DNA from 2 places in the Bradyrhizobium sp. 153 genome. Region 1 is predicted to be linked to the other one. Evidence: predicted binding sites of a transcription regulator. Region 1 holds the regulator's gene; the other holds the start of a gene.
The links. The regulator PhoB, encoded in region 1, activates phosphate uptake and scavenging genes when phosphate is short. The targets are predictions, from matches to a motif close to TGTCATNNANCTGTCAT.
Positions count from the first base shown of each region.

Region 2: IVA91_RS05935 (YbhN family protein) is a predicted target of PhoB. The motif match lies at 2,164-2,180, and genes of this name have one in related genera.

Region 1 covers NZ_JADPKH010000037.1:261,912-266,106, forward strand. The annotation lists gene pstA (phosphate ABC transporter permease PstA) at 1-804, shown strand, start outside; gene pstB (phosphate ABC transporter ATP-binding protein PstB) at 801-1,622, shown strand; gene phoU (phosphate signaling complex protein PhoU) at 1,634-2,350, shown strand; gene phoB (phosphate regulon transcriptional regulator PhoB) at 2,365-3,072, shown strand; gene IVA91_RS11005 (GcrA family cell cycle regulator) at 3,333-3,845, opposite strand.
Region 2 covers NZ_JADPKH010000023.1:64,219-68,413, forward strand. The annotation lists gene IVA91_RS05925 (MFS transporter) at 1-1,207, opposite strand, end outside; gene IVA91_RS05930 (ferritin-like domain-containing protein) at 1,419-1,925, opposite strand; gene IVA91_RS05935 (YbhN family protein) at 2,354-3,436, shown strand; gene IVA91_RS05940 (hypothetical protein) at 3,516-4,195, shown strand, end outside.

The sequences.
Region 1 (4,195 bases):
ATCCGCGGTCTCTGCATCGCAGCCGCCGCCTTCGGCGTCACTTGGCTCGCGCTGATTCTGATCACGCTGCTTTACAATGGCCTGGCCGGGCTCAACTACCAGGTCTTCACCGAGAACACGCCCCCGCCCGGATCGAACGAGGGCGGCCTGCTCAACGCCATCGTCGGCTCGCTGATCATGACCGTGATCGGCGTCGGCATCGGCGCGCCGCTCGGCCTGTTCGCCGGCACCTATCTCGCCGAGTACGGCCGCAACGACAAGCTGACCTCGGTGATCCGCTTCATCAACGACATCCTGCTCTCGGCGCCTTCGATCATCATCGGCCTGTTCATCTACGGCGCGGTGGTGGTGCCGATGCGCGGCTTCTCGGCGATCGCCGGCGCGCTGGCGCTCGCCGTGATCGTGATCCCGGTCGTGGTGCGCACCACCGAAGACATGTTGCTGCTGGTGCCGAACCCGCTGCGTGAGGCTGCCAGCGCGCTCGGCCTGCCGCGCTCGCTGGTGATCAAACGGATCGCCTATCGTGCCGCGCGCTCCGGCCTGATCACCGGCGTGCTGCTGGCGACTGCGCGCGTCGCCGGCGAGACCGCGCCGCTGCTGTTCACGGCGCTGTCGAACCAGTTCTTCAGCCTCGGCCTCGACAAGACGATGGCCAACCTGCCTGTCACCATCAACAACTTCGTGCAGAGCCCCTACGCCTATTGGAAGCAGCTCGCCTGGAGTGGGGCGCTGCTCATCACCCTGACCGTGCTTGCCCTGAACATTGGCGCGCGCATCCTTGGCGCCGAGAGGACTGCAAAATGAGTGAAATGTCTGTTTCCGTAAGTGCGCCGACCGTTCATCCCGGCTCACAGCCGCTACCCGAGGCGCCTGCCAAGGTCACCGCGCGCAACCTCAATTTCTACTACGGTGAGCACCACGCGCTGAAGAACATCAATCTGGCCCTCGGCACCAACCGCGTCACGGCCTTCATCGGCCCGTCGGGCTGCGGCAAGTCGACCCTGCTGCGCATCTTCAACCGGATGTACGATCTCTATCCGGGCCAGCGCGCCACCGGCCAGCTGTTGCTCGACCAGACCAATATCCTCGATCCCAAGCTGGACCTCAACCTGCTGCGCGCCCGGGTCGGCATGGTGTTCCAGAAACCGACGCCGTTCCCGATGACGATCTACGAGAACATCGCCTTCGGCATCCGCCTCTACGAGAAGATCTCGAAGTCCGAGATGGACGACCGCGTCGAGAAGGCGCTGCGCGGCGGCGCGCTGTGGAACGAGGTCAAGGATAAGCTCAACGCGTCCGGCTTGTCGCTCTCCGGCGGCCAGCAGCAGCGCCTCTGCATCGCCCGCACGGTCGCGGTGCGGCCCGAAGTGATCTTGTTCGATGAGCCCTGCTCGGCGCTCGACCCGATCTCGACCGCCAAGGTCGAGGAGCTGATCCAGGAATTGTCCGAGAACTACACGATCGCGATCGTCACCCACAACATGCAGCAGGCGGCGCGCGTCTCTGATAAAACCGCCTTCATGTATCTCGGCGAGCTGATCGAGTTCGACGACACCAGCAAGATCTTCACGTCGCCGAGCGACCGGCGTACGCAGGATTACATCACCGGCCGGTTCGGCTGAGGAGACGGGACATGGGTACTGAACATACCGCAAAGGCCTTCGATACCGACCTCCAGGAGCTCACTCGCCTCGTCGCCGAGATGGGCGGCATCGCCGAGCGCATGATCGTCGATTCCGTCGACGCGCTGATCCGCCGCGACGTCGCGCTCGGCCAGCGCGTCGTCACCACCGATGCCGAGCTCGACGCGCTTCAGAAGCGCATCGAGGAGCGCGCCGTGCTCACCATCGCCCGCCGCCAGCCGATGGCGGTGGATTTACGCGAGATCGTCGGCGCCATGCGCGTTGCCACCGATCTCGAGCGCATCGGCGACCTCGCCAAGAACATGGGCAAGCGCGTTGCGGCGCTGGAGACGGACTTCCATCCGCTGAAACTGTTCCGCGGCCTGGAGCACATGACCGACCTCGTGCAGCAGCAGGTCAAGTCGGTGCTGGATGCCTATGCCGCGCACGATTTGCCGGCGGCGATGGCGGTGTGGAAGGGCGACGAGGAAGTGGACGCCATCTGCACCTCTCTGTTCCGCGAGCTCCTCACCTATATGATGGAGGATCCGCGCAACATCTCGTTCTGCATCCATCTGATGTTTTGCGCCAAGAACATCGAGCGCATCGGTGATCACGCCACCAACATCGCCGAGACCGTGTTCTACATGATCGAGGGGCAGGCGATCACCGACAAGCGGCCGAAGGGCGACATGACGACCTTCGCCACGACGGTACCGAATACCTAGGGAGCGACGACAACATGGGCGCACGCATTATGGTGGTTGAGGACGAGGAAGCTCTCACCGAGCTTCTCCGTTACAACCTCGAAGGCGACGGCTATGACGTGGAGACGGTAATGCGCGGCGACGACGCCGACACCCGCCTCAAGGAACACATCCCCGATCTGATCGTGCTCGACTGGATGCTGCCGGGACTGTCCGGCATCGAGTTGTGTCGGCGGCTGCGCACCCGTCCCGAGACCAAGCAGCTCCCGATCATCATGCTGACCGCGCGCGGCGAGGAAAGCGAGCGGGTGCGGGGTCTTGCGACCGGCGCCGATGACTACATCGTCAAGCCGTTCTCGGTGCCGGAGCTGCTCGCGCGCGTGAAGGGCCTTCTGCGGCGCGCAAGCCCCGAGCGGCTCGCCACCGTGCTCGCCTATGGCGACATCGAGCTCGATCGCGACAAGCGCCGCGTCGCGCGCTCGGGCCGGCCGATCGATCTCGGCCCGACCGAATATCGCCTGCTGGAGTTCTTCCTGGAGCATCCCGGCCGCGTGTTCTCGCGCGAGCAGCTGCTCGACAGCGTCTGGGGCCGCGACATCTACATCGACGAGCGCACCGTCGACGTCCATATCGGCCGCCTGCGCAAGCTGCTCAATCTCGGCCGCGAGCAGGACCCGATCCGCACCGTCCGCGGCGCGGGTTATGCGCTGGATGATCGGTTTGCAAAGGCGGAGCAGACGTAGGCCCAACTGCGTCACCAAGCTCGGTCGTCGTCCCGGACAAGCGTAGCTCCCGGCAACGCGCAGCGTTGTCCGGAGCGAAGCGCCGATCCGGACGCATAGCCACAGGACGTGGTTGTTGCGCGAAAAGGTAACTCCGAGTCCCCGTAACCACGGCTTGCGGTGGCTATCGGTCCCGGTCCGGCGCTTCGCTTGTCCGGGACGACGTCGGGTTTGTTGCGCCGTCACCGCGTGACGGCTGCCGGTTCGATCTCAGGAAATAATCACCGCGTGCTCGGCTTCGGTGCCGCCCGCCGGCGATCCGCTGCCGGCTGATAGGCGACGCGCGAGTGCTGGGCGCAGTAGGGCAGGCCTGACAGCGCCTTGCCGCCACAGAAGAAGAAGTCCGGGCTGGAGGGATCGCCGACCGGCCAGTGGCACGTCGCCTCGTTCAATTCCAGCAGCGACAGCCGCTGACTCATCGGCACCACGTTGTCGTAGGTGACCGGTTCGGCCTCCACCTCGACCTCGAAGGCCTGCGCCAGCGCGGTGTTGCCGCGCGAGATCGGCCGGGTCACCCGCATCATATGCTGCGCGGGCCGCGCCTTGCGCGGCCGCGGCGCTGCCGATGAAGGGCTCTTGGCGCGGCCCGACAGGCCGAGCCTGTGCACTTTGCCGATCACGGCATTGCGGGTCACATTGCCGAGCTCGGCCGCGATCTGGCTGGCCGAAAGTCCGGCCTCCCAGAGCTTTTTCAGCTGCTCGACGCGATCGTCGGACCAGGTCAAAACCGTCATTGCACCCTTTCCCTCGTTGCGCGCCGCCATCCTGGGGCCTCACAGCGAATGCTTAAGCCTTGAAAAACCCGTGCCGTCAGAATCCCTTAAGGCTCGCCGGGCGCGTGACTGACGCCCGAACGTTTACGCCGGTACATGAGGACTCTTGGGATCAGAACCGCTGCACGAGATGTCGTATCTGACAGTCCAAACGCTACAATATGGCGTGACTCCCGCGCAAGAGTCCGCCGACTCGCTTCCACATGTTCCGTGGTGAAAACCCCGCAAGATCGGCACCGCAAGACTACGGATTTCGCGTTTCGCGAGGCTTTCCGGGCGGCATTGACACCCGTCTTGCCAGGCATAAGATG
Region 2 (4,195 bases), on a different contig from region 1:
CGACGCTGCCGAGCAGCGTTGACGTCAGCGGCGGCACCAGTAGGCCGAGCCCGCCGCTGATCGCGATCGTCTGCGCGCAGATCGCCCAATAGCTGGTCCCGGCTTCGATCCAGAGCAGGCCGAGACAGCCGATTGCCGAGATGCAGGCGCCGAGGACGATGGTCGGGCACGGGCCGATGCGCTCGGCCAGGCGCGGCGCCAGCAGATTGACCGGCAGAACCGCCGCCATCATCGGCACGAAGGCAAGCCCGGTCCACCATGCCGACAGCCCGTTGATCCTCTGGAAATACAGGCTGAGCACGAAGATCAGGCCGTAGATCGCGATGTTCACCAGCAGTCCCACGAACGAGGTCAGCGTGAACAGCCGCTGGCCGAACAATGACAGCGGCAGCATCGGCTGCGCCGCCCGGCTCTCACGCCAGACAAAGAGCACGGCGAGAATGATGGCTCCGACAAAGGCTGCGATCACGGCCGGATGGTCCCAGCCGAGCGCCCCGCCTTCGATGATTGCTCCGGCAAGCGCGCCCAGCGCACCGATCGCGGCCAGCTGGCCAGGCAGATCGATCTCGCGCGAGCGCGCCCGCGTGGCCTCGCTGGCATAACGCCAGCTCAGCCACAGGCCCGCGAGCCCGATCGGCAGATTGACCAGGAAGATCGCGCGCCAGCCGACCAGCGTGATCAACGCGCCCCCGACAAGGGGGCCGGCGGTGAGTGCAAGGCTTGCTCCGGCGGCCCAGACCGCGACGGCGCGGCCGCGCTCGCGGTCGTCCGCATAGGCATGATTGAGCAGGGCAAGAGAATTCGGCACCAGGATCGCCGCCGCAAGGCCCTGAACCAGCCGTGCTGCGATCAGCACGACCGCATTGGGCGACAGCGCACAGGCGAGCGAGGCCGCGGTGAAGATGGCGAACCCCGCCATGAAGACGCGCTTGGCGCCGATCCGGTCACCCAGCGCACCGGCCGTGAGGATGAAGGCGGCAAACGCGATGGTGTAGGCGCTGACCACCCATTGCAGCTCGGCGACCCCGCCGCCGAGCGCCCTGCCCATTGCATCGAGCGCGGTGTTGACGATGGTCACGTCGAGCTGCACCACGCCATAGCCGAGGCTCATGGCGGCAAGGGTGAGGGAGGTTGCAAGATGCGAGCGGGCCCGCGGCGCAGCACTCGCGTTGTCTAAGGTTCGGTGTTTGATAATGTTTGCTCGCATGCTGCCACCTCGCTTGCAGCCCCATGCGAAATATACCCATCCGGCGTGCCGTCATGTTTCGACAATGGCCGAATGATGGATGTGGCTGTGCCCGGCCGCCACCCATAAAGTGCATCGCCCGTCTTGTGCGCAGTGGCGCACTGGGATGACGCCGGAAATAAGACGCCGCGCGGACCATCGCGCGGCGTCGTCGTCTTAGCTCCGTCTTGCCTCAGCTTGCCGCGCGCAGATTCACCTTGCTCTCGGCGAGCGTCGTCAGCTTCTTGTCGGTCGCCTTCTCCTCCTCAAGCGTCTTGGCGAGCACCGCCGCGCAATCATTGCGGCCGAGCTGCTTGGCCCAGGCGATCAGGCTGCCGTAGCGGGCGATCTCGTAATGCTCAGCGGCTTGGGCCGCATTGATCAGCGCCGCGTCGAGCACGGCCTTGTCGGCAACTTCGCCCGCCGTCTCGTCGGCTTCCTCGATGATGCCGTCGATCGCCGGGCAGTCGATCGCCTTCACGGCGACGCCGTGCATCTTGAACACTTCCTCGAGACGCGCCACGTGCTGCTTGGTTTCTTCAAGGTGCGTCAAAAAGCCCTGTTTCAGCTGCGGATCGGTGGCCTTGCTGGCCATTTTCGGCAGCGCCTTGGTGAGCTGCTGCTCGGCGTAATAGACATCCTGGAGCTGGTGCACGAACAGGTCGTTCATGGTTTTGATGTCTTTTGTGAACAGTCCCATCGTTCCGGTCCTCTCGGTTCGGGAACACGACGGGCATCGGCCTGCAAGAAAGGCCGCCTGTTCCGCCATGTCCGGTTGCTGATGGGGCCTAACGAGCACGCGGCACCGACGTTCCAAAACACCCGCCGCTTGCGCTGGAACAATGCCGACGGCGCCAGGATTTGAAACCATCCTCCTTAAACACGAATGCGCTTTCCGAACCGCACGTCACGACTCATATGCTTAACGCGCGTCGGATGTGAACCACATATGACAAAAGTGGCTGGTCCAACGCAGAACCTATTGTTGTCAAGGGCTGCACAAGCCGCTGTTTTTGCCTTAAATGAGCTGGATCATGCCAAGCGATCGACGCCTGCCCTTTGGCCGTCATCGTACCCGCACTGGCCAATGCCTGGCCGGATCGGTCTTGCCCCCCGCCGGGAGGATGAATGCACGGACTGCTGCCCGCGCTGAAACGCGGCTTCAATAGATGGATTGGCTGGCGACGGCTCGGCATTGCCGCGAGCGTCTTCATCATTGCCTTCGCAATCACCACGCTGGTGCGGACCCTCAAGGGCATCGATACCGGAGTTATCTTGACGGCGTTGACCGAGATTCCTCGCGGGAATATCGGGCTGGCGGCGATCTGCGTCTTCTTTGCGTTCTGCACGCTGACCTTCTACGACTTTTTCGCGCTGCGAACGATCGGCAAGAAGCACGTGCCTTATCGCATCGCGGCGCTCTCCAGCTTCACGTCCTATTCGATCGGCCACAACATCGGCGCTACCGTCTTCACCGGCGGAGCGATCCGCTTCCGGATCTATTCGGATTACGGGCTGAACGCGATCGACGTCGCCAAAATCTGCTTCCTGTCGGGCCTGACCTTCTGGCTCGGTAACATCTTCGTGCTCTCGATCGGCATGGCCATCCATCCGGGTGCGGCGTCGTCGATGGATCAGCTGCCGTCGTCGATCAACCGGTTGATCGCGCTCGGCGGCCTCGCCTCGATCGGCGCTTATCTGGTCTGGCTCTGCATGGGTGAGAAGCGGCGCGAGCTCGGCCAGAAGGGCTGGAAGGTGGTGCTGCCCTCGGCGCCCCTGACGCTGGTGCAGATCCTGATCGGCGTGATCGATCTCGGCTTCTGCGCTACGGCGATGTACCTGCTGATGCCGGCCAATCCACCGATCGACTTCATGTCGCTCGCCGTTGTGTTCATCCTGGCAACGCTGCTCGGCTTTGCCAGCCATGCGCCGGGCTCGATCGGCGTATTCGATGCCGCCATGCTGGTGGCGCTCCCCGAATTCGGCCGCGAGGAGCTTCTGGCGACGCTGCTGGTGTTCCGCATCCTCTATTTCGTGATCCCGTTCGGCCTCGCCATCTCCATCATGGGCACGCGCGAGCTCTGGATGAACGTGGTCGCGCCGTGGCAGGAGCGGCGGCGGCTGGCGGAGGCCTGCACCCAGGCCAACCTGCCCAAGCAGGTGGCCGCGATGGAGCGCGAGCGTGCGCTGCGGCAGGCCGGCAAGCGGTAGGCCACTCAGACAAAGGTTGCGGGCGGGGCAGCTATCCCCTCTTATTTCCGCCTCAACTTTGCCGTTGAACACGCGGGCCATGATCCCACCCTTCTTTCGCACCCTCTCCGCAGGCGCCCTGCTGCTTGCCGGGATTCTGACCGCTTTGCCGCTCGAGCGCGCTGCCGCTCAGGACGCCGGCGCCATGCAGATCAGCTGGGAGGTGCGCAACCGCTTCCGCCTGTTCCGCGAAGAGCGCGATTTCCTGCTCCATGTCGAGAATGCGCGCAACCGCAGCATCCTGGCCGCCGAGCAGTCGCTGGAGCTCCAGAGCGAGGGCCGCGGCTGGGCCCGCAACATGGTCAACCGGCTCTGCATCGACCTCCAGGGCCGGGTCAACCAGCCCTGCACCCGCGACAACGTCAAGGAGAACTACATCACCCCGATCGATCATCCCGTCACTGTGCGCCTCCTCGGCGCAGTGCCGGTCGGCGCCACCTGCGCCTGGTCGTTCGATGACGGCGACGGGCCGCAAGCGTCGACCTTCGATTGCGCCGAGCCGGTCAATTTGCGCGTCCGTTACGGCAAGCAGACGGTCGCGACCGTCGACGTCTCCTCCGGCTCCGATCCGACCCAGCGGGTCCAGGCTGAGATCCAGGTTCGCGACATTTTCGTTGCCGGCCTCGGGGACAGTATCGCCTCGGGCGAAGGCAATCCGGACCGGCCGCTGGCGCTGTCGGACGAAGGTTTCTGCTTCCGCTCCTATCTCGGCACCGCCGG